One region of the Frondihabitans sp. 4ASC-45 genome, then DNA from elsewhere that is predicted to be linked to it. Evidence: predicted binding sites of a transcription regulator. Region 1 holds the regulator's gene; the other holds the start of a gene.
What was found. Region 1 encodes HrcA, which represses chaperone genes, less so after heat shock. Its sites were predicted from a motif close to TTNGCACTCGNNNNNNNCGAGTGCNAA; they were not measured.

Region 1 (15,701 bases):
GACGTCTCGCCGGCCGGTGCCGCGAAGTTCCTGGCGCGCGCCTACCGTCTCGCTAAAGACGTGACCTCGGCTCCGGACGCCGTGTGGTCCGAGGGCGATCAGAACCTCCGCCGGGTGACACACCGCTTCCTCTCGGAGTCGCCCGGTCTCGTCGAGGCCTTCAAGTTCAACGTCGTCGTCGCGCGACTGATGGAGCTCGTCAACGCGATCCGCAAGGTCGTGGACTCCGGCGCGGGGGCAGCCGACCCGGCTGTCCGCGAGGCCACCGAGACCGTGGCGCTCGCCCTGTCGCTCTTCTCGCCGTTCGTGGCGTCCGAGATGTGGGAGATGCTCGGCTACGACTCCGACGTCGCCACCTACGGCTGGCGCAAGGCCGACCCCACACTCCTGGTCGAGACGAGCATCACCGCGATCATCCAGGTCAACGGCAAAGTGCGCGACCGCATCGAGGTGTCGCCGAAGATCGCCTCCGACGAGCTCGAGAAGCTCGCCCGGGCTTCTGAGGCCGTCATTCGTGCCGTCGGCGACAAGGAGATCGTGAACGTGATCGTCCGTGCGCCGCGCGTAGTGAATATCGCCGTTCGCTGACTGTCGTTGTCTCGGGGCTCGACCCCCGGCCGGCCTCGGTCCTCCGGCGCCGGCCCTCCGCCCCCGGCGGGTGAGTGTCCACGATCTGCTGATTTGGAAGGTCTCCGATCAGCAGATCGTGGACACTCACCTTGTAAACCAGGTCTCCCCAGGAGGGGCTAGGGGCGGGTTGTGTACAGGGTTGGCGGCCACGGGATCTGGAGCACAGGGGCGTCCCTAGCGTCGAGGGATGACCACTGAGCTCCGCACATCTGAGCCCCGCCCACCCGACTTCCGCGAGCCCGGCTCCGCGCCGCGCTGGCGGATCGGCGTCGGTGCGGCGGTCGTCGCAGCCCTCGTCCTCTTCGGAGTGCTCGTGGTCGTGTCGGCACTGAGGTCGGGCGGCGCGGCTCTCTCCGACGTCCCCCTCACATCCGGCTCGACTGCCGCCACGAGCCGCCCCACCGCCTCTGCCTCTGCTTCGGCCGGGCCGACCGTCTTCGTTCACATCCTCGGCCGAGTCCGCAAACCCGGGCTCTACGAGGTAGCCGGCACGGCGCGGGCGGTCGATGTCGTCGCCGCTGCCGGCGGCTTTCAGAACGACGCCGACCAGGCCGCTCTGAACCTCGCCCGCACCGTCACCGACGGCGAGCAGATCGTCGTTCCGCGGGTGGGCGAGTCACCGCCTCCTCTTCCTCCCGTAGGATCCGACAGCTCGGCTTCGGGCACCGGCACCGGCACCGCGCTCGTCGACCTGAATACCGCCGATGAGGCCGCCCTCGAGACCCTCACCGGGGTGGGTCCAGCGACCGCGGCCGCGATAATCGCCTGGCGCGACGAGCACGGCCGCTTCGAGTCGGTCGACGACCTCCTCGACGTCACGGGCATCGGCGAGAAGAAGCTCGAGAAGCTTCGCGACGGGGTGGTGGTGCGGTGACGGCGCTTTCACCCGACCCTGAGTAAGTTCGTCTATGTCGTGTCGCTCGGATTCGATCGAAGTGCCGGATGCCGGTTCGAGGGAGAACACTATGAAGGTCGTAATCACAGGATCCCGCGGCAAAGTCGGTCGGGCCGCGGTCGAGGCGTTCGTAGCCGGCGGTCACGATGTGCTCGGCGTCGATCTGGTGCGGCCGGTGTTCGACGCCGGCGTCACCGTACCGGGGCGCTACATGATGGCCGACCTCACCGACGCCGGCTCCGCGTACGCGGTCGTCGCCGGGGCCGATGTGGTCGTCCACGTCGCGGCAATCCCGCAGCCGACCGGCAACCCGCCGCATGTCGTCTTCCAGACCAACCTCATGTCGACGTTCAACCTGATCGAGGCGGCCGTCCGCTTCGGTGTCACGCGTTTCGTCAACGTGTCGAGCGAGAGTATCGTCGGCAACTTCTTCCCGGAGCGGCCCTTCCTGCCCGACTATGCGCCCGTCGACGAAGACCACCCGCTGTACCCGCAGGATCCTTATGCTCTGTCGAAGTCGTTCGGTGAGCAGCTCATGGATGCTGCAGTGCGCCGCTCCGACATTCGCGCGATCTCGATCCGGCCGAGCACGGTGCACAACGAAGACAACTACGAGGAGAACCTCGGCAAGCAGGTGCGAGACCCCTCGAACCTCAGCGCCAATCTGTGGAGCTACATCGACGTCTACGACCTCGCCGACGCCCTCGTGCTGTCGGCCGAGTCCGACCTTCCGGGCCATGAGGTGTTCTACATCGCCTCTCCCGACAATGCGGGCGGGCACGATTTCGCCGCGCTTCTGCACGAGCACTACGGAGACCAGATCGAGCTGCGACCCCTCGACCGAGTCGACGCCTCCGGTATCTCGACCGCCAAAGCCCGCCGACTCCTCGGCTGGAATCCCACTCGGTCGTGGCGTGACTACCTCGACGAGCAGGGGCACGCGCTCTAAGAATCGCCGACACGGTCTCCCCAGGCCGACCCGACAACGACTTATCCACATAAAGCTCGCGGGCCCGTCGCGGTGGTCGTCACCTTTTCTATTGTCGAGGCATGCCCTCCGCACACGACTGCTCCGCCCGACGTAGCCCACCCTCCGCTGCCCGCGGCTGGAGCAGGGCTGCGCCGTGATCGACGTGCGGTTGGGCGCCCCGGCAGCGCTGGGTTGGGCGGCCCTGGCGGGAGTGCTGCCTCAGCCGGGCGCACTCGGGCCCACTGCAGCGGTCTGCGGGGGAGTCGGGGTCGCCGCGCTCGGATCCTGCGCACTGGTCGCCCGGCGATGGCGTTCGACGCTCGCGTCGGTGTCGCTGGCGCTGCTGGTTGTCGCCCTGCTGGCCGCGATCGCTGCGCTGCAGGCACCCGCCCGTACCCCGGAACGACTGGTCGCTCTAGCGGATAGGTCAGCCACGGTCGAGGTGACCGGGCGTGTCGTCGGAGTGCCCACCGCAGACCGGGTGGCTCTGGCGGTCACCGAGGTGCGCGCACGGGGTGTGCCGGTCGTGTCGGGAGCGAACGTGCCGATGCTCGTGCTGGGGCTGGAGGCCGAGCGCTTACCCGGCGCCGACGACCGCGTGTTACTCACCGGCCGTCTCGGCGTGGCCGACCCGGGCGGCAGCGTCGCCTTTCTGCTTCGACCCGCCGGCGACATCGAGGTCGTGTCGCGCGCCTACGGCGTCCACGCCGTCGCGGCCACCCTGCGGGAGTCGTTCGCTCGCACATCCCACGGCCTCACCGGCGACGGCGGAGACCTGCTGCCGGGCCTCACGATCGGCGACACCTCCCACGTCGACGAAGGCCTCGACGCCGCGATGAAAGCCTCGTCGCTGGCACACCTCACCGCCGTCAGCGGAGCGAACTGCGCCGTGCTCGTCGCGCTGATCCTCGCAATCGGGGCCTTTCTCAGAGGGCCAAGGATCCTGGTGTCGTCACTCGCCATCGTCGTCCTCGCCGGCTTCGTCGTGCTGGTCACCCCCGATCCCAGCGTCGTCCGCGCCGCCGTGATGGCCGTTCTCGCCCTGGTCGCCCAGGCCGTGGGTCGCCCCGTGCGCGGTCTGCCACTCGTCTCGCTCGCCGTCGTAATCCTCCTCATCATCGACCCGTGGTTGGCCCGGTCGTACGCATTCGCGCTCTCCGTTCTCGCGACAGCTGGGCTCGTCGTGCTCACGAGGCCGCTCGTTGCGCTCCTCGCTCGAGTGATGCCCGAGCCGCTGGCCCTTGCGCTCGCAGTGCCGGTTGCCGCACAGGCCGCGGTGCAACCGCTGCTGCTGAGCCTCGACCCGGGCATCGCCGTTCTGGGGGTGCCGGCGAACGTGCTCGCGGATCCTGCGGCACCGCTCGCCACCGTGCTCGGCCTGATGGCCTGCCTGCTGGGGCCGGTGTGGCCGTTCGGCGCGGGCGTCGCTGCCGCGGCCGCATGGGCCCCCGCCTCGTGGATCGCCCTCGTCGCCCGCGGCGCCGCCGCCCTGCCGTCGATGAGGCTGGAGACCGACGGTTCCCTCCTCGCCATCGTGGTCTGTGTCGTAGCGACCGCACTCGCGGGTGTGGCGATTCTGCTGCCGTCGCGCCGCCGGAGCCGGCTCGTCACCACGCTCGTGCTGGCGGGCCTCCTGCTGCCGCTCGGCGCCGTCGCGGTCGGCGGCACACTCGGGCGACGCGCCACCCTGCCTCCCGACTGGCAGATCGCACAGTGCGACGTCGGTCAGGGCGACGCGGTGCTGCTTCGGTCGGCGGAGCGCGTCGCGCTGGTCGACACCGGCGACGACGCCACGCTCCTGCGGTCGTGTCTCGACCTCCTCGCGATCCAGCGGTTGGATCTGCTCGTCCTCACGCACTTCGACGCCGACCACGTCGGGGCCGCCGCATCGCTCACCGGCCGCGTCCAGTCTCTCCTCGTGGGGCCGAGTGGCGGGCCGGTCGATGAGCGCCTGGTCTCGACTCTTCGCCGCGGTGGGGCCACCGTGATCGACGCTCGGCCGAAGGAGTCGCTCGACCTGGGCGATCTGTCGCTCGAGGTGCTCTGGCCACCCGAGAAGACGGAGGCGGGCAACGGGGCCAGTGTGGCCCTGCGGGTGGAGCCCCGGGTCGGGTGTGCCGGATCCTGCCTGTCTGCCGTCCTCCTCGGCGACCTCGACGAGACCGCCCAGCGTCGCCTGCTCGGGCGAGGTCTCGGGGTCGGTCCGGTCGACGTCGTGAAGGTGTCGCATCACGGATCGCGCGACCAGAGCCCCGAGCTGTATCGATCGCTCGGCGCTCGGGTCGCGCTCATCGGGGTCGGAGCCGGCAACACCTACGGGCACCCCGTACCCGCGACGGTTCGCCTTCTCGAGCGAACCGGGGCGAGGGTCGTCCGGTCAGACCGTGACGGGACGGTGGCCCTGACGGGAACCGCCGATGGCCGTATCTCGCTCTGGCAGAGCGGGGCGCGCCCGGCGTCGGCGGGTGCCCCTAGGCTTGACGACGAGCCGAACCCGGTCGGGGCGGCGTGGCTGAGCGAAGGACGAAAATGGCGCGCGCGACGGGCAAGGCCACCACCGCGAAGGCCAAGATCGAGCAGTTGCCGTGGCACGGAATCCGGCCCGCGCGAGTGATCCTCGTCTCGGGGCCCGAGCAGTTCTTGGCCGACCGGTCGATCAGGCAGCTCCGCGACCAGCTCGTGGCCGAAGACCCGCGGCTCGAGATCAATGACATCGAGGCCGACCACTACGCACCGGGGCAGCTGCTCACGGTGGCGAGCCCGTCGTTGTTCGCCGAGCCCCGCCTCATCCGCGTCTCGAACGTCGAGAAATGCACCGATGCCTTTCTGCTCGAAACGCTCGACTACATCGAGAACCCCGCAGACGACACCTATCTCGTGCTGCGACACGGCGGGGGAGTCCGGGGCAAGAAACTACTCGACGCGCTTCGCGGAGGAGCCGGGGGAGCGATCGAAGTCATCTGCCTCGAACTCAAGAAAGACACCGAGAAGCTCGACTTCGCCGCCGCCGAGTTCGCCGCCGAGGGCCGCAGGGTCAGCGCGGGCGCACTCCGGGCCCTCGTGCAGGCCTTCCAAGACGACCTCGCCGAGCTGGCCGCCGCATGCCAACAGCTACTCGCCGACGGCGACGCGCAGATCACCGAGGCCACCGTCGAGAAGTACTACGCGGGCCGGGTCGAGACCACCGCGTTCAAGGTCGCCGACTCGGCGATCGCGGGCCGGCACGGCGAGGCCCTGATCCTGCTCCGTCACGCCCTCGCGTCCGGCCAAGATCCGGTGCCGATCGTGGCCGCGTTCGCCAACAAGCTGCGCACGATGGCGAAGGTGAACGGTAGTCGCGCGTCGTCCGGCGAGCTCGCCTCGCGCTTCGGCATGGCTCCGTGGCAGGTGCAAAAGGCACAGCGCGACGTCAGCTCCTGGTCTGACCAGGGGCTCGGCAACGCCATCGACCTCCTGGCCACGACCGACGCCGCCGTCAAGGGCGCCGAACGCGATCCCGTCTATGCGCTCGAACGGATGGTCAGTGTGATCAGCCGGCGCGGCGACCTGCGCTGAGGCTCCCGCCGATTCGGCGACGGCCGCGGGCTACGTGAGCCTGCCGATCGCCGAGATCGCAGTTGTGGTCGGGTGCACCCGACCACGAGTGCGATCTCGCGGGGCCAGCCTGCCCGGACGCCGGGGCAGGGCCGCGGCCGCGGCGCGAGATGGCCGAATCGACGTCGAAACGCCCCACAGCGGCGTAGATCAGGCCATCTCGCGCGCGACGAGCACCCGCCCACGGCGCACACGACGAAGGCCCCGCCTCCCAGTGGGAGAGCGGGGCCTTCGTACGAGCGCGAGGCTCCGGGCGGGAGCCGCCCAGAAGACGCGGCTTAGAGCGCGCTGACCTGCTTGGCGATGGCCGACTTGCGGTTCGCGGCCTGGTTCTGGTGGATGACACCCTTGCTGACGGCCTTGTCGAGCTTCTTCGACGCGACGACGAGAGCAGCGGTCGCAGCAGCCTTGTCGCCGGCGGCGATGGCGGTGTGCGTGGAGCGGAGTGCGGTCTTGAGGCCGCTCTTGACGGCCTTGTTGCGCTCCTGGGCCTTCTTGTTGGTGCCGATGCGCTTGATCTGCGACTTGATGTTTGCCACGGTGGTGACCCTTCGTCTGAGTGAGTTGTAGTTGTTGTACGCAGCCGACCAGACCTTTAGAGGGAAGTTCTGCTCGCGGTAGCGCGATGTCCGCCCGGCACGATGTCGAAAGACACTGACCAGATGAACGGTGGCTGCGATTCGCTGCGCAGCGGGGAAGCGGCAGCGGAAGCCAAAAATCAACACTACCAGGGGGTCCCTCCGCCCACAATGCAGGGCAGAGGCGCGTGTTGCCGACGGATTCGGCACCAAGACGCACGAAGCAAGCAGGAAACATCCGCGTAGTAGCGTCCCAGCATGCCTTCCCTCGCTCCGCACATCGAGTCCGTGCCGGGCTCCGGAATCCGTCGCGTCTTCGAGATCGCGATGAAGCTCGACGACGTCACGATGCTCGTGGTCGGCGAGCCCGACGTCCCGGTGGCCCGCCACATCATCGACGCCGCCCGCCGCGCCTGGGCCGAAGACCGCACGGGCTACACGCCGAACGGCGGCATCACGCCCCTTCGCGAGGCCCTCGTGGCGAAGCTCGCACGCGAGAACCAGATCCAGGCCGATGTCGAGCAGGTGTGGGTGACGGTCGGTGCGACGCAGGCGCTGCACCAGGCGATGGGGCTCGTCCTCAGCCCAGGATCCGAGATCCTCGTCCCCGATCCCGGCTACACGACCTTCACCATGAACGCCCACATGCTCGACGCCCGCGCCGTGCCCTACCAGCTCGCTCCCGAGGCGGAGTTCCAGCCCGACCTGGAGGCGCTCGAGCACCTCGTGACCGATCGAACGCGGGCGATCATCGTCAATTCCCCGTCGAATCCGCTCGGAGTGGTGTTCGGGGAAGCGACGCTCCGACGGATCCTTGATTTTGCGAAACGCCACGACCTCTGGGTGATCAGCGACGAGGTCTACGAGTACTTCACCTACGGGCCGAAGCACGTCAGTCTCGCGGCCTTGGATGACGACGATCGTGTCTTCAGCGTGTTCTCTCTCAGTAAGACGTACGCGATGACGGGCGTGCGCGTGGGGTATCTCGTCACGCCGAAGGGTCTCGCCGACACGATGCGCACGGTGCAGGAGGCCCAGATCAGCTGCGTCGCCGAGCCCGACCAGTACGCCGCCCTCGCCGCCGTGACCGGCGACAACCAGCCGGTGGCCGACGCTCGCGAGCACTACCGAGAGAACCTCGACCTCGCCCGCGCCCTTCTCGACGAGCGCGGCCTCACCTATCTCGACCCGGAGGGCGCCTTCTACCTCTGGATCGACGTCTCCCACGCCTCGCGCGGTGACGTCGCGACCTGGGCCGAGGACTTCCTTCTGAGTCACCGCGTCGCCGTCGCCCCGGGCAGCGCATTCGGCCGCACGGGGGAGGGCTGGATCCGCATCAGCCTCGCCTCTCCCGCCGAGGCTCTCACTCGCGGGCTTTCGGCGCTTCCCGCGCCCTGACGCTCGTCTTCGGCCCCTAAGGACAGAACCGAAGGATCCGACCCGGCGCCGACGAACCGCACCGTCGCCGGTCCGTGGGAGAATCGACGGACCGCACTCCCGTTTGCAATCAGAGAGTCTCCGTGAGCCCCAAAGCCGTCACCGCCCTCGAGCCGAAGTCGACCGCGCCCGACGCGATCCGCAACTTCTGCATCATCGCGCACATCGACCATGGCAAGTCGACTCTCGCCGACCGCATGCTCGGCATCACGGGCGTCGTCGAAGACCGTGCCATGCGCGCTCAATACCTCGACCGGATGGACATCGAGCGAGAGCGCGGCATCACGATCAAGAGTCAGGCCGTGCGCATGCCATGGGCCCTCGACGGCAAGACGTACGCGCTCAACATGATCGACACTCCGGGGCACGTCGACTTCAGCTACGAGGTCTCCCGGTCGCTCGCCGCCTGCGAGGGCGCGATCCTGCTCGTCGACGCTGCTCAGGGCATCGAAGCCCAGACGCTCGCCAACCTGTACCTCGCTCTTGAGAACGACCTCGAGATCATCCCGGTGCTCAACAAGATCGACCTGCCGGCCGCCGACCCCGACAAGTACGCGGCCGAGTTGGCGCAGCTGATCGGCGGCGACCCGAAAGACGTGCTGCGCGTGAGCGGCAAGACCGGTGTCGGAGTCGAAGAGCTCCTCGACGTCGTGGTCAACCGCATCCCCGCGCCGAAGGGCGTCAAAGACGCTCCGGCCCGTGCCATGATCTTCGACTCGGTCTACGACAGCTATCGCGGCGTCATCACCTACGTGCGCATGATCGACGGCACCCTGTCGCCGCGCGAGAAGATCCAGATGATGTCGACCCGTGCGGTGCACGACATCCTCGAGATCGGTGTCTCGTCGCCCGAGCCCATCTCGTCGCAGGGCCTCAGCGTGGGAGAGGTCGGCTATCTGATCACCGGCGTGAAAGACGTTCGCCAGTCGAAGGTCGGCGACACGGTCACCACCGCTGCGAAGCCCGCGACCGAGGCCCTTGCCGGCTACACCGAGCCCCTGCCGATGGTGTTCTCCGGTCTTTACCCGATCGACGGCAGCGACTACCCGGTGCTCCGAGAGGCGCTCGACAAGCTCAAGCTCTCCGACGCCGCCCTCGTCTACGAGCCCGAGACGTCTGTCGCGCTCGGGTTCGGATTCCGCTGCGGGTTCCTCGGCCTGCTGCACCTCGAGATCATCACGGAGCGCCTCGAGCGCGAGTTCAACCTCGACCTCATCACCACCGCGCCGAGCGTGGTCTACGAGGTCACCACCGAAGACAAAAACACGGTCACGGTCACCAACCCGTCGGAGTTCCCCGACGGCAAGATCTCGTCGGTCGCCGAGCCGATGGTCAAGGCCGCGATCCTGGCGCCGAAAGACTACGTCGGCGTGATCATGGAGCTCTGCCAGTCGCGTCGCGGCACCCTGCTCGGCATGGAGTACCTCGGTGAAGACCGGGTCGAGCTGCGCTACAACATGCCGCTCGGCGAGATCGTCTTCGACTTCTTCGACTCGCTGAAGAGCAAGACCCAGGGCTACGCCTCTCTCGACTACGAGCCGAGCGGCGAGCAGGAGGCCGACCTCGTCAAGGTCGACATCCTTCTGCAGGGCGAACAGGTCGATGCCTTCTCGACGATCGTGCACCGCGACAAGGCGTATGCCTACGGCGTGCTGATGACGGGCCGCCTTCGCGAGCTCATCCCGCGCCAGCAGTTCGAGGTGCCGATCCAGGCCGCGATCGGTGCCCGCATCATCGCTCGCGAGTCGATCCGCGCCATGCGCAAAGACGTTCTCGCCAAGTGCTACGGCGGCGACATCAGCCGCAAGCGCAAGCTGCTCGAGAAGCAGAAAGAGGGCAAGAAGCGCATGAAGACCATCGGTCGCGTCGACGTTCCTCAGGAGGCGTTCATCGCCGCGCTTTCGGGCGACGTGGAGAAAAAAGAGAAGAAGTAGCACGCGGCCGACGACGAGAGCGGGCATGCTTAGGGGCATGCCTGCTCTGTTTATCATCCTCATCATCGTCGGAATCGTCCTCTTCGGACTGAGCTTCATCGGCGCCGCCGTCAAGTTCCTGCTGTTCATCGGCCTCGTCGTGGTCGCGATCGGTGTGATCGGCTGGATCGTCCGGTCGGTCACCGGCAAGCGCTGACCCCAAGCGCTGGGGCCCGGCCCCATCGAGTGCACGAAAACCGCCCCCGCGACTCTCGCGAGGGGCGGTTTTCGCACACTCGGCGGCGTCCGGTCGCGCGCGGCATCGAGTGCCGCCTAATGCCGACGCGCACGCGCTCAAACCGGCAATAGGCGGCACTCGGCTCAGAGCGCGAGCACCCCAGGCCCCGGCGTTAGACTCGACGGATGCGCCGCGCGACCCACACCGACACCCAGACCACCTACGGGCAGGTCGGGGCAACGCAGGCCCCCGACCTGATGCAGTACCCGCCGAAGGGCTTCCGCCCCGTCGAGTACCGCACCCGCATCGGCCACGGCGACGCCCGCTTCGAGGCGGCCTGGTCGGCCATCATGACCTGGAAGGTGCAGGAGCGCAGCGGCATCGACGTCCACGTCGATTCCGTGCCGACCGTCGAGGAGGGCGCGTACACGCCCGTCACCTTCGACGACGAGGGCAACCCGCTCGAGGGTGCCGACTACTCGCCCTCTGACGGAGAGTCCCACTTCTCGCCCGAAGGGGAGCCGTTCCTCACTGCCGGAACAACCGCCACGCTTTCGATCAAGGCCTACGGCCGCACCAACCGCGCGCCGGTGCGTGTGGTCTACGTGATCGACGAGCCGACCCGCAAGGGCTTCGCCTACGGCACCCTCGAGGGTCACCCCGAGAGCGGCGAGGAGTCGTGGGTCATCGACCAGACCGACGACGGCTCCGTGTGGCTCACCATTCGCGCGTTCTCGCGTCCCGCCAACTGGAAGTGGCGCCTCGTCGCCCCGTTCCTCCGCGCGCAGCAGAACAAATTCACCCAGCGCTACCTCCGCGTGCTGGTCGGCGACTAGGCGTGCCCAGCACTCTTCCTCTCGGCGACCCCGCGCCCGCCGACGGCGCCCTTCCGGCATCCGTCGTCGAGGGGGTCGACGCTCGCGACTTCGGCGTCTACCTGCACGTGCCGTTCTGCCGCGTGCGGTGCGGGTACTGCGACTTCAACACCTACACGGGCGACGAGCTCCGCGGGGTGAAGAGGAGCGATTACGCCGGCCAGGCGGTGAGTGAGATCGAGGGGGCCGGGCGGATCCTTCGGTCTGCCGGTCTTCCCGACCGCGTCGTATCGACGGTCTTCTTCGGCGGAGGCACACCGACGATGCTGCCCTCGAGCGATCTCGCGGCGATGCTCGCAGCGGTCCGCGACACCTGGTCGCTCGAAGACGGGGCAGAGGTCACCACCGAGGCGAATCCCGACTCGGTCGACGCCGAGTACCTCCGGGCGCTCAAAGATAGTGGGTTCACGCGCGTCAGCTTCGGCATGCAGTCGGCCGTTCCGAGCGTGCTGGCAACTCTGGAGCGCACGCACGACCCGGCTAGGATCCCGCTCGTCGTCGAATGGGCCCGAGACGCGGGGCTCGACGTCAGCCTGGATCTCATCTACGGCACGCCCGGCGAGACGCTCGGCGACTGGGAGCGTTCGCTCGACCAGGCCCTGGCCCAGGAGCCCGATCATCTGTCGGCCTACTCGCTCATCGTCGAAGACGGGACGAAGCTCGCCCGGCAGATCCGGCGTGGCGAGGTCGCTCAGCCCGACGACGACACGGCCGCCGACATGTACGAGTTGGCCGACGCGCGCCTCGCCTCGGCGGGCTACGAGTGGTACGAGGTCAGCAACTGGGCGCGGGGCGACGAGCACTCGAGCCGGCACAACCTGTCGTACTGGCGCGGCCACGACTGGTGGGGAGTCGGCCCCGGCGCTCACAGCCACGTCGGGGGAGTCCGCTGGTGGAACGTCAAGCACCCTGCCGCCTACGCCGAGCGCGTGCTCTCGGGCGTCTCGCCCGCGGCCGGTCGAGAGACCCTCGACGCCGAGACCGGTGCGGTCGAGAACGTCCTTTTGAAGACGAGGATCCGAGACGGCCTGCTCGTCGCCGAGCTCGACGAGACCGGCAGAAAGGCCGTCGCCGGGCTCATCGCCGACGAGTTGGTCGACGGCAGGCGGGCGCTTGCGGGCACGATCCGGTTGACGCTTCGCGGTCGGCTGCTCGCCGACGCCGTCGTGCGCCGTCTGCTCGGCGACTGAGCTCGTCCGCTCCCCGCCCGGCCCTGGCTCGGTCGTCGATTGCGCCGAGTGCCGCCTAATGCTGGCTCGGCCAGACCTCAGCCGGCATTTAGCGGCACTCGGGGCTTCAGCCAGTGCCCGGCCAGCGGCAGGCCGAGCAGCTTCTGCCGAGTGCCGCCTAATGCGCGTTCGGCCAGGCCCCTGCCGGCATTTGGCGACACTCGGGGCTCTACCGTCGCGCGGCAGCTCGCAAGGAGACTCGCGGAGCGCCTCAGGGCTTGATGAACTCGATGCTCAGCGGGTAGCGGTAGTACTCGCCGCGATTGGCCGCCAGCGCGGCGATGATCGAGAAGACGATGTTGTCGATCCAGACGGCGCCCACGATCAGCAGGCCGATGCCGACGATCGAGAGGAGGCCGCCAACGAAGCTGGCGATCAGCATCGTCAGCTGGAAGTTGAGGGCGACGCGAGTGTGCTCGCGGATGAAGGGCCCGCGGTCGCGCAACATCAGGTAGCCGATCAGCGACGGCAGGAAGTAGAAGATGCCTCCCACGTGAATCAGCGTGGCCCAGAGCTTCTCGTCTTCGGGCCGGAGCGGCTGCTGCGGCTGGTTGCCGCCGTAGGGAGGCTGGTTTCCGCCGTACGGGCCGTCGGTCGGGGGCGGAGGGGGAGGTGTGCCGGTCATGTCTCGCCAATCGTCGTCGGTCAGCGAGCCTAGCGGCACGCCCCGCCCCACGACCAGGGCTTGTCGGGGGCGTGGAGTACCATTGGCAGTCTCACGGAGCGAGTGCCAGCCGTGCGACGTTCCGAATTCGTGGAGGGAGGCGACCGTGGTCAGCGAGCGAGGTCTCGAGGTTCTCCGCGTCATCGTCCACGACTACGTCGAGTCGCGCGAGCCCGTCGGTTCGAAGTCGATCGTCGAGCGCCACCAGTTCGGTGTCTCCGCGGCCACGATCCGCAACGACATGGCTCTGCTCGAAGAAGAAGAGTTGATCGCCGCGCCCCACACGTCGTCCGGTCGAGTGCCCACCGACAAGGGGTACCGCCTTTTCGTCAACCAACTTGCCGACCTGCGGCCGCTCACCGCAGCCCAGCGCACGGCGATCGAGACGTTCCTCGGCAACTCGTCCGATCTCGACGAAGTTCTCTCACGAACGGTGCGGCTGCTTTCGCAGCTCACCAACCAGGTCGCGCTCGTCCAATACCCCACGTTCTCCCGAGCAACGGTTCGTCACGTAGAGCTCGTTCGTCTCAGCGAGACCCGCCTGATGACGGTGCTCATCACCGACTCCGGCCACGTCGAGCAACGAAGCATCGAGACGGCGATCGCGGTCGACGAGGCCTTCGTCGGCGAGCTCCGCGCGAAACTCAACACCCGTGTCGGCGGCAAGACGCTCGCCGAAGCAGCCGCCGTGCTGACCGCGCTGCCGACCGAGTTCCGCCCCGAGCGCGCCGCCTTCGTGGCGGCCGTCTGCACCGCCCTCGTCGACGAGGCGACGGCAGGCCGGCAAGAACGCCTGGTCATGGCCGGCACCGCGAACCTCGTGCTCACCGAAGACGACTTTTCGGGCAACCTCTTTCCCGTTCTCGAAGCCATCGAAGAGCAGGTCACCCTGCTTCGACTATTCGGCGAGATGCGCGACGGCCCGGCGGGCGACGCCGACGTCATCGCGCGCATCGGCCGCGAGAACGACTCGTTCGGCCTCGGCCAGACGTCCGTTCTCGCCAGCGGCTATACGGCGTCGGGTGGCGAGGTGGCCCGGCTGGGCGTCCTCGGCCCCACCCGCATGGACTACTCGAGCAACATGGCGGCCGTCCGCGCGGTGGCACGCTACCTGAGTGGCCTTCTCGGCAACGACTGAGACGATTTCGCACCCTTTCCCGTCGGATCCTGAGCTTCAGGATCCCTCCCCAAGACTCACCGAATCCCCTTACGAAAGCACGACGGAGACCAGTGGCAGATCACTATGACGTCCTCGGAGTCGAGCGCAGCGCGACCCCGGAACAGATCAAGAAGGCGTACCGGAAGCTCGCACGCGAGCTCCACCCCGACGTCAACCCGAGCCCCGAGGCATCGGACCGCTTCAAAGACGTCACGCACGCCTACGACGTCCTGAGCGACCCGCAGCAGCGGGAGCGATACGACCTCGGCCCGCAGCCGGGCTTCGGGGGCGGTGGCGGCGGCGGCGCCGGTTTCGGTGACATCTTCGACGCGTTCTTCGGTGGCAACCAGCAGCGGCAGGGCCCCAGGTCACGCCGCGAGCGTGGGCAAGACGCCCTGCTGCGCCTCGAGGTCGACCTCGAAGACATCATCTTCGGCGTGCAGCGCGACATCGAGGTCGACACGGCCGTGCTGTGCGAGACCTGCAACGGCTCGTGCTGCGCACCGGGTACCAGCCCGCAGACCTGCGACATCTGCCATGGCACCGGGTCGATCAACCGCCAGGTGCGCTCGCTCCTCGGCAACGTGATGACCTCGAGCCCCTGCGGCACCTGCCGCGGCTACGGCACGGTCATCCCGAACCCCTGCCCGACCTGCCAGGCCCAGGGTCGCGTCCGCGCCCGCCGCACGATCCCCGTGGACGTTCCCGCGGGCGTCGACACCGGCATCCGCCTGCAGATGCCCGGCCAGGGCGAGGTCGGCCCCGCCGGCGGCCCGAACGGCGACCTCTACCTCGAGGTCAAGGTGAAGCACCACGACGTCTACAGCCGCAACGGCGACGACCTTCTGGCAACCCTCGAGGTGCAGATGGCCGATGCGATCCTCGGCACGACGACGACGGTCAAGGCCCTCGACGGCGACATCTCGGTCGAGGTCAAGCCGGGCACGCAGAGCGCCGACGTCGTCACGATCAAAGACCGCGGCGTCACGCGACTTCGCGGCACGGGTCGCGGCGACCTCAAGATCGGCATCCAGGTGGTCACCCCGACCAAGCTCAGCCACAAGGAGCGCGAGCTGGTCGAGAAGTTCGCCTCCGGCCGCAAGCACGACTCGCCGCAGCTCTCGCAGTTTCAGCAGGGTCTCTTCGGCAAGCTCCGCGACCGGTTTCTGAACTTCTGATCGTGGCGCACTTCTACCTCGCCGACGAGCTGACCGAGACCTCGGTCGGCTCCGACGTGGTGCTGACCGGCGCCGAAGCCCGACATGCCGTCACGGTGAGCCGGGTTCGAATCGGCGAGGCGCTGCGAGTCGGCAACGGGCGAGGGCTCGTCGTCGGGGGAACCGTGCAGGAGGCGAGCGGAGACCGACTCGTGCTTCGCGTCGAGACGGTGGCTGCGGATCCTGGTCCGCTTCGTCGTGTCGTGCTCGCGCAGGCGCTTGCGAAAGGCGATCGCGACGAGCTCGCCGTACAGGCGGCCACTGAACTCGGGGTCGACGAGGTCGTGCCCTGGGCGGCGGGG
Region 2 (15,701 bases), on a different contig from region 1:
AGAACCTCCAGATGGGCATGTTCCTCCGCCCGAAGAAGTTCGAGGAGCGCCTCGACGTCATCTTCGATCTCTTCCCCGTGCTCCGAGACCGTCGCGACCAGCGCGCCGGCTCGCTGTCGGGTGGCGAGCGTCAGAGTGTCGCCATGGCGCGAGCCCTGATGATGGACCCGAAGGTGCTGCTGCTCGATGAGCCGAGCGCCGGGCTCTCCCCCGTGCGTCAAGACGAGACCTTCATCCGCACCCGTCGCATCAACAAGGCCGGCGTTTCGGTGATCATGGTCGAGCAGAACGCCCGCCGCTGCCTGCAGATCTGCGACCGCGGCTACGTGCTCGACCAGGGCCGCAACGCCTATTCGGGCACCGGTCGCGAGCTGGCCGACGACCCGAAGGTGATCGAGCTCTACCTCGGCACCCTGGCGAAAGACGTCGACGGCGAGTAGCCCCGCCCGCCTGCCCCGAGTGGCGGCATCTGCGACTTCGGCTTCGGCCAAAGCGGCAGATGCCGCCACTCGGCATGTGGGGCGGCTCGAGGGCTGGCTGAGCGGCGGACCGCAGGATCCTGCGCTCTCGATCGTCGGCGCTGCCGTCGCGCATGCCGGCCAGCCACAGGCTGCAGGCGGACTCGGGCTGCATCGGATTCAGCCGGCACGCTCGTGCACAATGCTGCATCGCAGCAGGTTCTGCGCCGCAATGGCTTCGAAGAGTTCGGTTTCGCGCGCGACTACCTGCGCATCGCGGGACGCTGGCAGGATCACCGGCTGTTCCAGCGCATCCTGGCTGAGTGATACGGAGCGAGCCGCAGGATCCTGCCCTCCCCGCTCGTCGGCAACCTCGTCCTGAATGCAGGAGAATTCGCGCTCCGCGCCTGAACTACGGGCGGAGACGAAACTCGAAACCTGAACTCAGGATCCGAGGCGCCGCTCGCACCTGAGTCCGCCCCCGGCGCACCTGAATTCAGGTCCCCGGCCACGGCCCCGGCCTCAGCTCGCCGCACGCCATCCCGACACGCCAAAGGGCCCGGCAGGATCGCTCCCGCCGGGCCCTCTGTGTCAGGGGTGGTGAATTACTTCACGTCACCCTGGATGCTGCTCTGGTAAACCGGCTTGTTGTCTTTGTCGAACTTGTAGATGCCGATGTAGGCGCTCGACGGGTCGTTGTTCTTGTTGAACGGTCCGATACCCGAGGGGCCCGTGTACTGGATGTCCGTGCCCGCGTCGAGGAGCTTCTTGCACTCGGCGTAGGTGGTGCACTTCGTACCACCGTCGGCACCCGAGACAGCGGCCATCTTCGACTGGATCGTCGGAGCGTCGGTGCCCTTGCCGGCTTCGGCGGCGAGAGCGGTCAGGATGATTGCGTCGTACGACTCAGCGGCGTACGAGTAGTCGCTGAGCGCCTTGCCGTTGTTCGTCTTGTACCAGGTGTTGAGGCGCTTCTTGAGGCTGTCGTTCGGCTGCGCGCCGGGGATGGTGCCCTGGGCGCCCGAGAGGGTCTTGGCCTTGAAGTCTTTCGAGTAGTCGGCCGTGTTGCCGTCCGACATGTAGACGGTCGACAGGTTGGCGCCCTGCGAGACGAGCTCGGGAACGATCGACTTGGTCTCGTCGAAGGCCAGGATGACGATCGCGTCGGGCTTGGCGGCGAGCGCCGCGGTCACCTCGGACGAGAAGGTCGTCTGACCGGGAGGGAACTCCTGGCTCTTGCCCTTGCCGCCGTAGACGACCGAGCCGCCGGCTGCCTCGATGGCGGCCTGGGTCGAGTCGCGGAGGCCGGTGCCGTACGAGTCGTTGAAGACGAGGAACGCGACCTTGGCGGCACCGTCGTTGACGATGAGCTGGCCGAGAGCCGAACCCTGGACCGAGTCCGGCGGTGCGGTGCGGTAGTAGTACGACGAGTAGCCCGAGAGAGTCGACGCTGTGTTGGCGGGCGAGATCTCGATGGTGCAGCTGCCGGTGATCTGGTCGACCACGTTCAGCGTGACGCTGGACGACTCGGCGCCGAGCACGACGGAGACCTTGGCGGCCTTGAGCTTGGCGGCAGCCGCGCTCGAGACGGTGAGGTCGGTCGAGTCGCCGGAGTCGGTGGCGGTCGAGATCTCGGCGGGCTTGCCGACGACGCCGCCGGCCTTGTTGATGTCTTCGAGAGCGAGCCCGGCGCCGGCGATGGCGGGCGGTCCGAGGTACGCGAGCGAACCCGTGAGCGGCAGCATGGTGCCGATCTTCATCGCGTCAGTGCTCGGCGACGAGGGCACCTTGCAGTTGGCGGCCGGATCGGCCTTCGCGGTCGACGACGCTGACGACGTGTTGGAAGGCGTTGCCCCTGTCGAGGAACAGCCCACGAGGAGCATGGAGGCTGCCCCCATGACGGCTAGTCCCTTGAGGGCGGTGATGGATCGGATCATCCGTGAACCCTTTCTTGACGGTGGTGATGCGGCCGCGCGATGGTGCGCGGCCCAACCGTGTGAATGGGTTAGAACCTATGTGCAGATTGTTTCGACCGTGTGTTGCGGGCGTCACCTTGCGGTTTCGTTAGCAATTCGTGATGAATCACCTGCGTGCTTCTGCGGTTCGTCGGCGGCGATATCGACTGCGGGCTCGGGTCGACCGCGCCTGGCCGCACGGACGGCGTCGGTGCTGAGCACGACGAGGGCCACCCAGATGAGCGCGAATCCGATCCACCGAGCGGTCGTCATCGGTTCGTGCAGGAGGGCGACGCCGACGATCAGCTGGAGGATGGGCGCGATGTACTGCGTCAACCCCAGCGTGGAAAGGGGCAGCCGCCGTGCCGCGCTCGCGAAGAGCAGCAGCGGAACAGCCGTGATCACGCCCGTGCCGACCACCGCCACGGTCTGCAGCGTGCCCGACGAGCCGAACGCGAGGCCGCCGGTCTGCGAGGTGAAGCCGGTCGCGCTCACGACGACGAGGGCGACAGCCGCGGGCACTGCCAGCGCGAGCGTCTCGATGCTCAGGCCACTGACCGCGTCGACCCGGCCTCCGACCCTCTTCTTGATCAGACCGTAGAAGCCGAACGAGAACGCCAGGATCAGCGAGATCCACGGGAACCGGCCGTAGCCGATGGCGATCACCAGGATCGCGACGAGTGAGATGCCGACGGCCACCCACTGGAGCACCCGCAGGCGTTCGCGCAGCAGCAGCACGCCCAGCAGCACCGTCACCACCGGATTGATGAAGTAGCCGAGGGCCGCCTCGACGACGTGCCCGGAGAGCGTCGCGAAGATGAAGGTGGTCCAGTTGACGACGATGAATGCCCCGGCGAGCCCCAGTGTGCCGGCGATGCTGCGATCGCGCAGAAGGGCGACGAAACGGCCGAACGAGCGCGTGACGGCGAGGAGCACCCCGCAGAAGACGAGAGACCAGAGGATCCGCCACGCCACGATCTCGACGGCGCCTGCGGGCCGCAGAAGCAGGAAGTACACCGGCAGCACACCCCAGAGGCCGTAGGCGATGACCGCGTAGATCAGGCCGGAACGGGCGGTGCCGATGTCGTCTTTCACTGGGAAAGACTATCGACGACCTCCGTCATCGGAGGGGTTCCGGACTGCCACACCCCGGCACGGGAGCGCCAACGACGAAGGGCCCCGTCTCCAGTGAGACGGGGCCCTTCGCAGGGGGCTTCGACCTAGTGGACGATGACCGCCAGCACGTCGCGGGCCGAGAGCACCAGCAGGTCTTCACCCGAGTACTTCACCTCGGTTCCGCCGTACTTCGAGTAGATGACCTTGTCGCCGACGGCGACGTCGAGGGGAACGCGGTTTCCGTTGTCGTCGATGCGACCCGGTCCGACAGCCACGACCTCGCCCTCCTGGGGCTTCTCCTTGGCGGTGTCGGGGATCACGAGGCCGGAAGCAGTGGTCTGCTCGGCGTCGACCTGACGAATGACGATGCGATCTTCGAGCGGCTTGATGTTGACCGACACGGTTGACCTCTTCTTTCTCACAAGCGGCGTGACTCTGGAAATCTCTGGTTGGCACTTCACGCGTGTGAGTGCCAGAACAAACTCTAGAGCGTGGCTGGCACTCGGTCAATCCGAGTGCCAGGTGCGACGATGAACTCATGGAATCCTCCGAGCTCCGCGAGCTCCTCACGCCCGAGGGGCTGCGGCTGCTCGATTCGCTGCCCGCCTTCGACCAGAAAGCGGACGTGGTGTCGCAGGTCGCACGCCTCCGAAAAGCCGGCCACTCGCCCGAGCTCGTCGCCGCGGTGCTCGGCCAGTCGCGGCTGCGCGCCAAGGGTCGTGCCAAGTTCGGTGACTTCGCCGAGCGCATGCTCTTCACCGAGGCCGGGCTCGAGCAGGCCACACGCCTCGCGGTCGCCTCCACCCACGCGGGCCGCTTCCGTCGGGCGGGCGTCACCCGGGTGGCCGACCTCGGCTGCGGCATCGGCGGCGACGCCCTGGCCTTCGCGGCGCTCGAGCTGGGAGTGCTGGCCGTCGACCGCGACGAGGTGACCGCGGCCGTCGCGACCTACAACCTCGCCCCGTGGAGCGGCGCCGAGGTGCGACTGGGCGACGCCGAACAGGTGGATCTGGCGGGGGTGGACGGCGTGTTCCTGGATCCTGCGCGCCGGACGGCCGGCCACGCCAACACCTCACGAATTCAGGATCCGAGTCAGTGGTCTCCGACACTCGACACCGCGTTCGCCTTCGCTTCGCGTTTTCCGACCGGAGTGAAGCTCGGCCCCGGCGTCGACCGCGATCTGCTTCCGACCGATGCCGAATGCCAGTGGATCTCGGTCAACCGCTCGGTGGTCGAGGTCGGCGTCTGGTTCGGCGATCTGGCTCGCCCGGGCGTCGGCCGCGCGGCACTCGTCTTCGGCCCGGACGGGCCCTCCGAGATGACGGCCCCCGGAGACTCGGACGACGTCGACGTGGCCGAACTCGCGGAGTACGTCTACGAACCCGACGGCGCTGTGATCCGGGCCCGCCTGATCGGCGATCTGGCCCGGACCCTTGATGCGCATACGATCAGCCGCGACATCGCCTACCTGTCGTCGGCGACCGCTCGGGCCACTCCGTTCGCGCAGTGCTTCCGTGTGATCGAGACGTTCCCGCTCGACGAGAAGCTCCTGCGCCAGGAGCTCAAGACGCGCGGCATCGGCCGGGTAGAGATCAAGAAGCGCGGGGTCGACGTCGACCCGGCGGCGTTCCGCAAGAAGCTGCAGCTGAAGGGCGCGAACGAGGCCACACTGATCTTGACGCGAGTGGCGGGCCGACACACGGCGCTGCTCTGCGAGCGCGTGGTCGCGGCTGATCTCGGTGCCTAGCTCAGGCGATGCCTGAGATGGCCCGATCTCCCGCCGATCGGCACCACAGCCGCAGGTACGGCCATCTCGCGGCACTGCCACTCGAGGCGCCTTCGCTCACTGCGCGGCACTCAGGCCCGGACGACAACCCAGACGAGCAGGGCGACGCACGCCACGACGACGAGCGCCGCCACGGCCAGCGCAGCGATCCAGACACCGAGGATGACGCGCGTCGCCGTGGCCGGCAGGGTGCCCGGCGCACCCGGACGCACCCTGGAGCGGAGGGCAAGGAGCAGCCCGAGCCTCCAGAGGGCCGGGATCACGTGTTCGGGTAGGAGGAGGGGTCGAAGTCGCCGTTCGAGTATCCAGCCGAGAATGCAACGATCACGAGGATGATGATGCCGATCGCGACGACGACGCCTGCGATGCCGAGGATGAGGCCGGCCAGCGAGAGTCCCTTGCCGCCCTGGTTGCGCGCCTTGATCTGCCCGCGCGCGATGATCGCCAGGATGATGGCGGCGATACTCGGCAGCACGACCGGGAAGATCGTGAGCCCCGCGATGCCCGTGATCAGCGACGCGATCGCAAGCCCGTTGGTGGTCGGACGGTCGTAACCGGGCTGGCCGTACGGCTGGTACGGGTTCGGCTGCTGCTGGCCATAGGCCTGCTGGCCGTACTGCTGCTGGCCGTAAGTCGGCTGCTGACCGTACGCCGGCGGCTGCGCGTTCTGCTGGCCGTAGGTCGGCTGCTGGCCATACGTCGGCTGCTGCCCGCTCGGCTGCTGCCCGTAGGTCGGGTTCGGCTCGTACCTCGGCGGCTGCTCCGAGTCTTTCCGCGCCTGGTCGTCGGCGGAAGGACGGTCGTGTGAGTTGTTGTCGGTCATGGTGACTAGCTCCGGTCTGTGATCGCGGCCGTGGGTCGTTCATCCCCGACAGTACCCGCCGCCAGGCAGAGGGTGGAGGCCCCAAAAGGAGTCTCCGCCACCGCCGACAGCTCCGGTCTGACTCGCCCCGGCCTCACCTGACCCGATCGTCAACAATTTGAGAGCGATCCGTTCGGCGCCTCCCACAAGCACGGAGAAAAATGGGGCGACGACCAGAAATCACTCTCAAATTGCCGAGATCACCTAGAGCGCCCTAGCCGACCCACCCGCACGCACGCACGCAACGGGCGTCAGCTGGCCTGCGCGCTCGTCACCGGCAACGTCGAGTCAGCGCCGAAGCCGAGGGGGCTGGGCGCCCGCCCGCGCGACGCCAGCTCAGCGCCGAGAGCCGCGATCATGGCGCCGTTGTCGGTGCAGAGGGCGAGCGGTGGGATCCTGAGTTCGATTCCCGCCGCAGCGCACCGCTCAGCCGCGACCTGGCGCACGCGCGCGTTGGCGACGACACCGCCGCCGAGCAGGAGGCGCGGCACGCCGAGTTCGGCGCATGCGGCGAGCGCCTTCGTCAGCAGCACGTCGACGACGGCCTCTCGGAAACTGGCGGCGACGTCGGCGGTCGGCACGTCGGATCCTGCGTTCTGGAGCTTTTCGACGTGCCTGGCGACCGCCGTCTTGAGGCCCGAGAACGAGAAGTCGTAGCGGTGCTGAGCCAGGTCTTTCGGCAGGGTGAGCCCGCGTGGAAAGCGGATCGCCTTCGGGTCGCCATCGGTCGCCACCCGATCGATCTGCGGCCCTCCGGGGTAGGGCAGCCCGAGCAGGCGCGCGACCTTGTCGAAGGCCTCGCCGGCCGCGTCGTCGATCGTCTCGCCGAGCAGTTCGACGTCGTCGAGCAGGTCGCGCACGTGCAGCAGCGACGTGTGTCCGCCGCTGACCAGCAGGGCGATGGTGGGGAGTTCGATCTCGCTGCCATCGTCTCGCAGCACATCGGCGCCGACGTGTCCGACGAGATGGTTGACGGCGTACAGGGGCTTGCCTGCGCCGAGCGCCAGCGCTTTCGCCGCTCCGACGCCGACCATGAGTGCTCCGGCGAGGCCCGGGCCGCTCGTCACCGCGATGGCGTCGAGGTCGTCCAGTGTGACGCCGGCTTCGGCGAGCGCGGCCTCGAGCGTCGGTTGCAGTGCTTCGAGGTGGGCCCTCGCCGCGATCTCGGGCACGACTCCGCCATAGCGCGCGTGCTCGTCCATCGACGACGCGATGACGTTGGCCAGCAGGGTGCGGCCGCGCACGATGCCGATTCCGGTCTCGTCGCAGCTCGTCTCGATGCCGAGCACGAGGGGGTCGGTGGCGCTCATTCGGCTTGCTCCAGGTCTTTCTTCATCACGAGGGCGTCGACGCCGTCGGGCATGTAATAGCGGGGGCGGACGGCGATCCCCTCGAAGCCGAGCGACTCGTAGAGGGCCTGCGCGCCGGGGTTGTCGACGCGCACCTCGAGGAACGTCTCGCGGGCGCCGCGCTCCACCGCCTCGGCGAGGAGACGGTTCATCAGGGCGCGAGCGATCCCCTGTCGCCGGGCCTCGGGCGCCACCGCGATCGTCTGCACGTCCGACTCCGGCGCCCCCCGAGGCGAGAGCAGCCCGGCGTAGCCGACCACACCCTCGCCCTGCTCGGCGATCAGATAGAAGCCCTGCGGATTCGCCAGCTCGGCATCCATCAGCTCGGGGCTCCAGGCGTCGTTCACGAACAGCGCCGTCTCGAGCGCCATGATCGCGTCGAGGTCGTCGGCCACGGCACGCCGGTAGACCGGTTCGGCGTTCGTCACGAGACCCTCTTGGGCGCGCCCGGAACGGTCACGTCGGGCGAGCGCAGGTAGAGCGGCTCGTCGCGGGCGAACGGACGCCCTGCGGCGAACAGCACCTCGCCGAGCATGCCCAGGGCGGCGGCCGACACGGGAGTGGAGGTCGGGTCGGTTCGCGTCGCCTCGGCGACGAAGGCCGAACCGCAGGATCCGGCGACAGCCTCATCGAGCTCAGCGGGGCGGGCCAGCCCGGGCGCTGCCAGCCGCACCGGCAGCCCGGCGCCGTCGAGTCCCCTGAACGCGCTCCAGTACAGCTCGCGGCGTCGCGCGTCGGTGATCACGAGAAGGGGGGCGACGGCCTCGGGTGCTGCGGGCTCGGGTGCTGCGGTTTCGGAGGCGGCGGGGTCGGGTGCTGCGCCGCTGATCGCCAGGGCCAGCCCTCCGAGCCGCTCGAACGCGATGGCGTCGTGGCTGATGAGCGGCAGGCAGGGCTTGCCCGCTCCGAACGCGAATGCTCGCGCGGCCGCGATGCCGACCCGCAGCCCGGTGAAGGGCCCCGGGCCCATGCCTGCGACGACGGCGCTGAGCTCGTCCGGAGCGACGCCAGCCGCATCGAGGCAGAACGCGATCGACTCGCCGATGACCTCGGCGTGGCGGCGCGTATCGAGCTCGGTCACCTCGGCGAGCACGCCGCCGTCGCGGTCGACCACCGCCACCGAGGTTCCTGACGACGTGTCGATGGCGAGAAGCATCTGTCAACTGTATTCGCCCACGATGCGGACAAGGCACCACGGATCCTGATGGTGCCGAGTCCGCATCATGGGCCCGCCCGGCCTCCCCGCACCCCGATCTGATTCGCCGGTGGCGGCACCTCCTCAGAGACGTTTTGCGCGGCATCAAATTTGACCGCGCGCAAAACGCCTCCACGGAGGTGCCCACGCCCGCGTCGATGCCCCCGCCCTGCTAAACCTCCGGCCACTCAGCCCAGCGAAACTCCGTGCCAGCGGGGCCCGTGCGCTTCGACGACCACGTGACGCGGCTCGTCCGGCACCTCAGAGGCGTCGATCGCGTCGAGGCCCGCATCATCCGCGTCACCAACACCAACACCAGCCCCAGCACCCACGGGCCGCGAGATCTTCACGTCCAGCCACGACGACGCCACACCGTCGAGCAGCCCGGCACCCCACTCCACGACCACCACTGACGCGTCGTAGTCGATGTCGAGGTCGTCTAGCTCGGCCGCCGAACCCAGGCGATACGCGTCGACGTGCACGAGCGGTACTCCGCCCGGGGTGAGCGACGGGTGAGTCCGCGCGAGCACGAACGTCGGCGAGGCCACCTGACCCCGCACCCCGAGACCGCGGCCAAGACCACGCGTCATCGTCGTCTTCCCGGCTCCGAGCGGCCCGGTCAGCACGAGCAGGTCTCCGGCCCGAAGCAACGCGGCCAGGCGCAGGCCGAAACCCTCCATGGCGGTTGCATCGGCCACAGGGCCGTCGAACAGGATCACACGTACACCCGTGGCACCCGCGCCCCGATCGAGCAGCACACCTCTTCGCCGATCGTTCCGATCAGGTCGGCCCACTCCCCCACCGTCAGTTCGTTCTGCGAGCCCGAGCCGAACAGCGTGACCTCGTCGCCGACCGACACCTCGTCGTCGCCGACGTCGATCAAGAACTGGTCCATGGCGACCCGGCCCACGATCGGGTACCGCTTGCCGTTCAGCGCGATCGTCACCCCGTGCTGCGCCCGCCGCGAGATGCCGTCGGCGTAGCCGACCGGCACGAGAGCGAGCGTCGTGTCTTTCGGAGCGACGAACGTGTAGTCGTACGAGACGCCCGTCCCGGCGGCCACGCGCTTCACCCGCGAGACCCGAGCCTGCAGCGTCATCACCGGGGTGAGTCCGCGGTCGGAGGCCGAGACGCCATCCGTGACCGGGATCCCATACGTGTTCGACCCCATCCGCACCATGTCGAGCCGCAGTTCGGGGCGCTCCATCCCCGCGCTCGACGCCGTCAGATGCCTCAGTTCGAAACGCGCACCGAGCTCGTGGGCCCGCTCGATCGACTCGGACAGCAGCAGGGCCGAGTCAGTGTCTTCGTCGTCGGAGGCCTCCGCCAGGTGCGAGTACACCCCTCGAAGCTCCAGGATCCCCCGGCCCGCCAGTTCGACAGCGCGCGTCACGACGGCGTCCCAGTCGTTCTGCAGCACTCCGTCGCGGTGCAGGCCGGTGTCGACGTTCAAGTGCACCCGGGCGGGCTCGACCGAGCGCCCCTCGGTGGCGTCGGGCGCGGCAGCCTCGGCGATCGCCTCGACGGCCCGCGCCACCGCGTCGAGCTGCGCGACCGACGACAGCCCCAGGTCGATCTTCTCGGCGACGGCTCGCTCGAAGGTCTCCGACGCGGCGAACTGCCACGCGAAGACGGCGATCTCGGGGCCGATCCCCGAGGCACGCAACTCGTGCGCGTTCTCGAGACTCAAGGATCCGAGCCACGTCACCCCGGCAGCCACGGCCGCCGCCGCGACGTGTGTCGCGCCGTGTCCGTATCCGTCCGCCTTCACCACGGCCATCAGCTCGGCCGGCGCTACGAGCTCGCGCAGGCGCGCGACGTTGCTCCGGTAGGCGCCGAGGTCGATGGTCGCGCGTCGCAGCCACGGTGTCTCGGCGGGTGAGACCTCGCTCATCGGTAGCTCCTCGGCAGTCGCGGTGACAGTCGCGCCACGACCTCATAGTTGATGGTTCCCGTCGATTCGGCCCAATCGAATGCGGTGGGATGCCCGACCGTCGCGTCGCCGAACAGGATCGCCTCGTCGCCGAGGTGCACGGCCGCACCGGCATCCGTCGGCTCGGGCCCGATGTCGACCGTCATCGAGTTCATGGCGATGCGGCCCACGACGGGTCGCAGTTCGCCGCCGATCAGGGCGAACGCACGGTTGCCCGCGTGCCGCTCGATGCCGTCGGCGTAACCGAGCGGAAGGAGCGCGAGTCGGGTGTCGCGCTCGGCACGCCAGGTGTAGCCGTACGAGGTGCCCTCGCCGGCCGCCACCTCTTTGATGCCGATCACCGGGGCCGACAGGGTCAGTGCCGAGCGGAGGCCGAGGTCGCCGGGTGAACGGTCGGCGAAGGGTGACAGGCCATATGACGCGAGGCCGATGCGCACCATCGTGATCCGCGACGCCCCGTACGACACGGAGGCCGCGGAGGCGGCGAGGTGCTGCAACGGCGGCGTGATGCCTCGCTCGCCGAGCATGCCGGCGGCGGTGACGAACGACGCCATCTGGTGCCCGTCCTCCTGCGGCGAGGTGTTCGACAGGTGGCTCATGACGCCCTCGACCGTAATGCGGTCGCGGAGTTCGGCCGCCCGGTCGAAGAGCGCCGGCCATTCCGACTCCACCGCGCCGTTGCGACTCAGCCCGGTGTCGAGGCACAGGTGCACGCGGGGCACGCCGGCCGCGACGCAGGCTTCGAGCTGCGCGAGGTCGGAGATGCCCGGGGTGATGTCGTGCTGCACGGCGCGCTCGAACGTCTCGCCGGGGGCGTGCAGCCAGGCGAGTATCGGCAGTTTCACCCCGCCGGCACGAAGCGCTGTGGCCTCGTCGAGGTCGACAACACCGAGCCAGTCGACGCCGGCGTCTTCGAAGGCGAGCGCGCACGCGACGGCGCCGTGCCCGTAAGCATTGGCTTTCACGACCGTCATCACCTTGGCGGGAGCGACCGCCGCACGGAGCACCTGGACGTTCTGGCGCAGAGCCGCTGTATCGATCGAGACGAGTGGGCCACGCATCAGCCGTCGGATCCTTGTCGTGTTGTCTGCTCGGCGACCACGAAGGCGGTCGCGATGCCGGCGTCGTGACTGAGCGAGAGATGGATTTCGTCGGCTCCGCGGGAGGCGGCGAGCGCCGCAGCCCCGCCGCTGAGCTGCAGGGAGGGCGCCCGCTGGTCGTCGGCCCCCACGACCATGTCGTGCCAGAAGACTCCTGCCGAACCGCCGAGCGCCTTGATGAGCGCCTCTTTCGCCGCGAACCGGGCCGCGAGAGACTCGATCGCCCGCGGCTCGCCGTTTCGCACCAGTTCGGAGTCGCTGAAGAGTCGCCACCGCAGTTTCGGGGTCCGCTCGAGCGCACGCCCGAAGCGTGCGACGTCGACCACGTCGACCCCGATCCCGACGATGGCCACCGCTTACTCGACCGTGACGCTCTTGGCCAGGTTGCGGGGCTGGTCGACGTCGAGCCCCTTGGCGGCTGCGAGCTCCATGCCGAAAATGTGCAGGGGCACCACGGCGAGCAGCGACTCGAACAGCGGGGCCGCGAGCGGAATGTGCAGCACCTCGTCGGCGAAGGGCAGCACGGCGGCGTCGCCCTCTTCGGCGATGGCGATGACGCGAGCGCCCCGAGCCCGGATCTCTTGGATGTTCGAGACGACCTTGGGGTGCAGCGAGCGCGGGTCGCGGGGCGACGGGACGATCACGAAGACGATCTGGCCCGGCTCGATCAGCGCGATGGGGCCGTGCTTCAGCTCACCGGCCGCGAAGCCCTCGGCGTGGATGTACGCCAGCTCTTTGAGCTTAAGGGCTCCCTCGAGAGCGATGGGGTAGCCGACGTGACGGCCGAGGAACAGCACGGAGCGGGTATCCGCCATCCAGCCGGCCAGCGTCTTGATCCGCTCACCGGTCTCCAGCACGCGCGAGATCTTCTCCGGGATCGCCTTGAGGTCGTCGACCTGCTCGGCGATCTCGGCGCTCGTCATGGTGCCGCGGATCGTCGCGAGGTGGAGGCCGAGCAGGAACAGCGCGGTGCCCTGGGCGACGAACGCCTTGGTCGACGCCACCGCGACCTCCGGGCCGGCGTGCGTGTAGATGACGGCGTCGCTCTCGCGCGGGATGGTCGCACCCTGCGTGTTGCAGATCGACAGCACCTGGGCGCCCTGCTCGCGGGCGTACTTGACGGCCATCAGGGTGTCCATCGTCTCGCCGGACTGGCTGATCGAGACGACGAGGGTCTGCGCGTCGAGCACGGGGTCGCGGTAGCGGAACTCGTGCGCGAGCTCGACCTCGACGGGGAGGCGCGACCACTGCTCGATGGCGTACTTGCCGAGGATCCCGGCATACGCCGCAGTACCGCACGCGATGATGATCAGACGGTTCACGGTCAGCAGGCGGTCTTTGATCGCGTCGAGGTCATCGAGGTGCACGGCCCCGTCGACGGCGCGTCCGAGCAGCGTGTTCGCCACGGCCTCGGGCTCTTCGCTGATCTCTTTCGCCATGAAGCTCGACCAGCCACCCTTTTCGGCCGCCTTGGCGTCCCAGGTGATCTCGAACTCGCTCGCCTCGACGGGGTTGCCCTCGAAGTCGACGACGTTGACGGCCTCGGACGAGATCGTCACGATCTGGTCTTGCCCGATCGCCATGGCGCGGTGAGTGAACTCGACGAACGCGGCCACGTCGGAGCCGAGGAAGTTCTCGCCGTCGCCGAGCCCGATCACGAGCGGCGAGTTGCGGCGGGCACCGACGACGACGCCGGGCTGGTCGGCGTGCACGACGAGGAGCGTGAACGCGCCCTCGAGCCGCTGCACGACCGCGCGGAGAGCCTCGGTGAGGTCGCCCGAACGGCGGTACTCCCGGGCGACGAGGTGCGCCGCGACCTCGGAGTCGGTCTCGCTCGCGAACTGGACGCCCTCGAGCAGCAGCTCTTCTTTCAGCTCGGAGAAGTTCTCGATGATCCCGTTGTGGATCAGCGCGAGCCGGCCGCCGTCGGAGAGGTGCGGGTGCGCGTTCTCATCGGTCGGGCCGCCGTGGGTGGCCCAGCGCGTGTGCCCGATTCCGGTGGTGCCGTCTCGGAGCGGAGCCGCCTCGAGGTCGTCCACCAGCATCTGCAGCTTGCCGGCTTTCTTGCGCATGCCGAGCTCTCCGTCGGCGTCGACGATGGCGATTCCTGCCGAGTCGTAGCCGCGGTACTCAAGCCGCTTCAATCCGCCGAGAAGTACCTCGACGCTCTTGTCCGTTCCGACGTAACCCACGATGCCACACATGCGAGCCAGCCTATTCGACCGTGCCCGTGCACCTCGTCCGCCTCGCGATGGATAGCCTGTACCGCATGGCCGATGCGACCACCGCCGCTCCTCCCACCCATCCCACGCCGTTTGTCGAGATCGACCGTGCGGACTGGGCTGCCCTCGCGCCCGTGGCGAAGAATCCGCTGACAGAGACGGAGCTCGTGCAGCTCCGGGGGCTCGGCGATCGGCTCGATCTGCAGGAGGTCAGCGACGTCTACGTTCCGCTGAGCCGCCTGCTCAACCTCTACGCCGGCGGTGCGCGCAACCTGCACCGGGCCACCAGCGACTTCCTCGGCGAGCGCGCGCAGCGCACCCCCTTCGTCATCGGGGTCGCCGGCTCCGTCGCCGTCGGCAAGTCGACGGTCGCGCGTCTGCTCCGCGAACTGCTGTCGCGGTGGAGCGACACCCCCCGCGTCGAGCTGATCACCACCGACGGGTTCCTCTACCCCAACGCCGAGCTCGAGCGCCGCGGCATCATGGACCGAAAGGGCTTCCCCGAGTCGTACGACCGCCGCGCACTCCTGAAGTTCGTAACGAACGTCAAGAGCGGGGCCGAAGAGGTGCGGGCGCCGTTCTACTCGCACATCGAGTACGACATCGTGCCGGGGGCCGAGGTGGTCGTCCGCCGCCCCGACATCCTCATCGTCGAGGGCCTCAACGTGCTCCAGCCGCCGATCGGCGGTCGCCTCGCGCTCTCCGACCTGTTCGACTTCACGGTCTACGTCGACGCTCGCACGCACGACATCGAGAACTGGTTCGTCGAGCGCTTCCGATCACTGCGCGAGGGCGCGTTCAGCCAGGAAGACTCGTTCTTCCACCGGTTCGCGGCCATCCCGGAGGCGGAGGCGCTCGAATTCGCACGCCAGGTGTGGCGCAGCGTCAACGAGCCGAACCTCAAGCAGAACGTTCAACCGACGAGATCTCGCGCGACACTCGTGCTTCGCAAGGGCGCCGACCACAAGGTGTCGAGCGTGCTCCTCCGCAAGATCTGACGACAGAACCGAAGGATCCGGCGGCACGCCCTACGCGGCCGCAGTAGCCAGGCGCTCCCGCACGATCTCCGCGAGCGAGTGCGCGATCCGGTCAGCGTCGTCTTGGGATGCCGCCTCGACCATCACGCGCACGAGCTGCTCGGTGCCGGACGGGCGCAGCAGCACGCGTCCGGAATCGCCGAGTTCGCGCTCCGCGGCCACGACTGCCTTGTCGATGACCTCGTCGCCGGTGAGGCGGGTCCGGTCGACGCCGCGCACGTTGATGAGAATCTGCGGGAACACGGTCATGACCGAGGCCAGCTCGGCGAGTGACTTGCCGGTGCGAGCCATCTCGGCCACGATCGAGAGCCCGGTCAGGATCCCGTCACCCGTCGTGGCGTGATCGGCGAACACGATATGCCCCGACTGCTCGCCGCCGAGGTTGTAGCCGTGCTCGTTCATCGCCTCGAGCACGTAGCGGTCGCCCACCCCGGTCTCGACCATGGCAATGCCGTTGGCGGCCATGGCGCGTTTCAGACCCAGGTTCGACATGACCGTCGCGACGAGCGTGTCATGCACGAGGTCGCCGCGCTCTTTCATTGCGACGGCGAGGATCGCCATGATCTGGTCGCCGTCGACCACGTTGCCGTCGGCGTCGACCGCGAGGCAGCGATCAGCGTCGCCGTCGTGCGCGATGCCGACGTCGGCCCCGTGCTCGAGGACTGCGGCCGCCAGGTTGTCGAGGTGG

Region 2: groES (co-chaperone GroES) is a predicted target of HrcA. The motif match lies at 4,025-4,051, and genes of this name have one in related genera.

Annotation. Positions count from the first base shown of each region.
Region 1 covers NZ_JBCEBN010000002.1:119,681-135,381, forward strand. Annotated here, with positions in the region: gene leuS (leucine--tRNA ligase) at 1-588, shown strand, start outside; gene VH571_RS04205 (helix-hairpin-helix domain-containing protein) at 818-1,504, shown strand; gene VH571_RS04210 (NAD-dependent epimerase/dehydratase family protein) at 1,596-2,474, shown strand; gene VH571_RS04215 (ComEC/Rec2 family competence protein) at 2,650-5,109, shown strand; gene holA (DNA polymerase III subunit delta) at 5,025-6,050, shown strand; gene rpsT (30S ribosomal protein S20) at 6,368-6,628, opposite strand; gene VH571_RS04230 (pyridoxal phosphate-dependent aminotransferase) at 6,926-8,065, shown strand; gene lepA (translation elongation factor 4) at 8,188-10,038, shown strand; gene VH571_RS04240 (hypothetical protein) at 10,076-10,234, shown strand; gene VH571_RS04245 (DUF1990 family protein) at 10,441-11,091, shown strand; gene hemW (radical SAM family heme chaperone HemW) at 11,094-12,320, shown strand; gene VH571_RS04255 (DUF4870 domain-containing protein) at 12,571-12,984, opposite strand; gene hrcA (heat-inducible transcriptional repressor HrcA) at 13,130-14,161, shown strand; gene dnaJ (molecular chaperone DnaJ) at 14,254-15,360, shown strand; gene VH571_RS04270 (16S rRNA (uracil(1498)-N(3))-methyltransferase) at 15,363-15,701, shown strand, end outside.
Region 2 covers NZ_JBCEBN010000009.1:113,429-129,129, reverse strand. Annotated here, with positions in the region: gene VH571_RS14200 (ABC transporter ATP-binding protein) at 1-440, shown strand, start outside; partial or broken gene VH571_RS14195 (GNAT family N-acetyltransferase) at 610-785, shown strand; gene VH571_RS14190 (ABC transporter substrate-binding protein) at 1,064-2,395, opposite strand; gene rarD (EamA family transporter RarD) at 2,507-3,508, opposite strand; gene groES (co-chaperone GroES) at 3,634-3,930, opposite strand; gene VH571_RS14175 (class I SAM-dependent methyltransferase) at 4,068-5,276, shown strand; gene VH571_RS14170 (hypothetical protein) at 5,387-5,578, opposite strand; gene VH571_RS14165 (DUF4190 domain-containing protein) at 5,575-6,138, opposite strand; gene tsaD (tRNA (adenosine(37)-N6)-threonylcarbamoyltransferase complex transferase subunit TsaD) at 6,429-7,487, opposite strand; gene rimI (ribosomal protein S18-alanine N-acetyltransferase) at 7,484-7,954, opposite strand; gene tsaB (tRNA (adenosine(37)-N6)-threonylcarbamoyltransferase complex dimerization subunit type 1 TsaB) at 7,951-8,682, opposite strand; gene tsaE (tRNA (adenosine(37)-N6)-threonylcarbamoyltransferase complex ATPase subunit type 1 TsaE) at 8,910-9,401, opposite strand; gene alr (alanine racemase) at 9,437-10,615, opposite strand; gene alr (alanine racemase) at 10,612-11,715, opposite strand; gene VH571_RS14130 (holo-ACP synthase) at 11,715-12,107, opposite strand; gene glmS (glutamine--fructose-6-phosphate transaminase (isomerizing)) at 12,111-13,958, opposite strand; gene coaA (type I pantothenate kinase) at 14,024-14,974, shown strand; gene glmM (phosphoglucosamine mutase) at 15,005-15,701, opposite strand, start outside.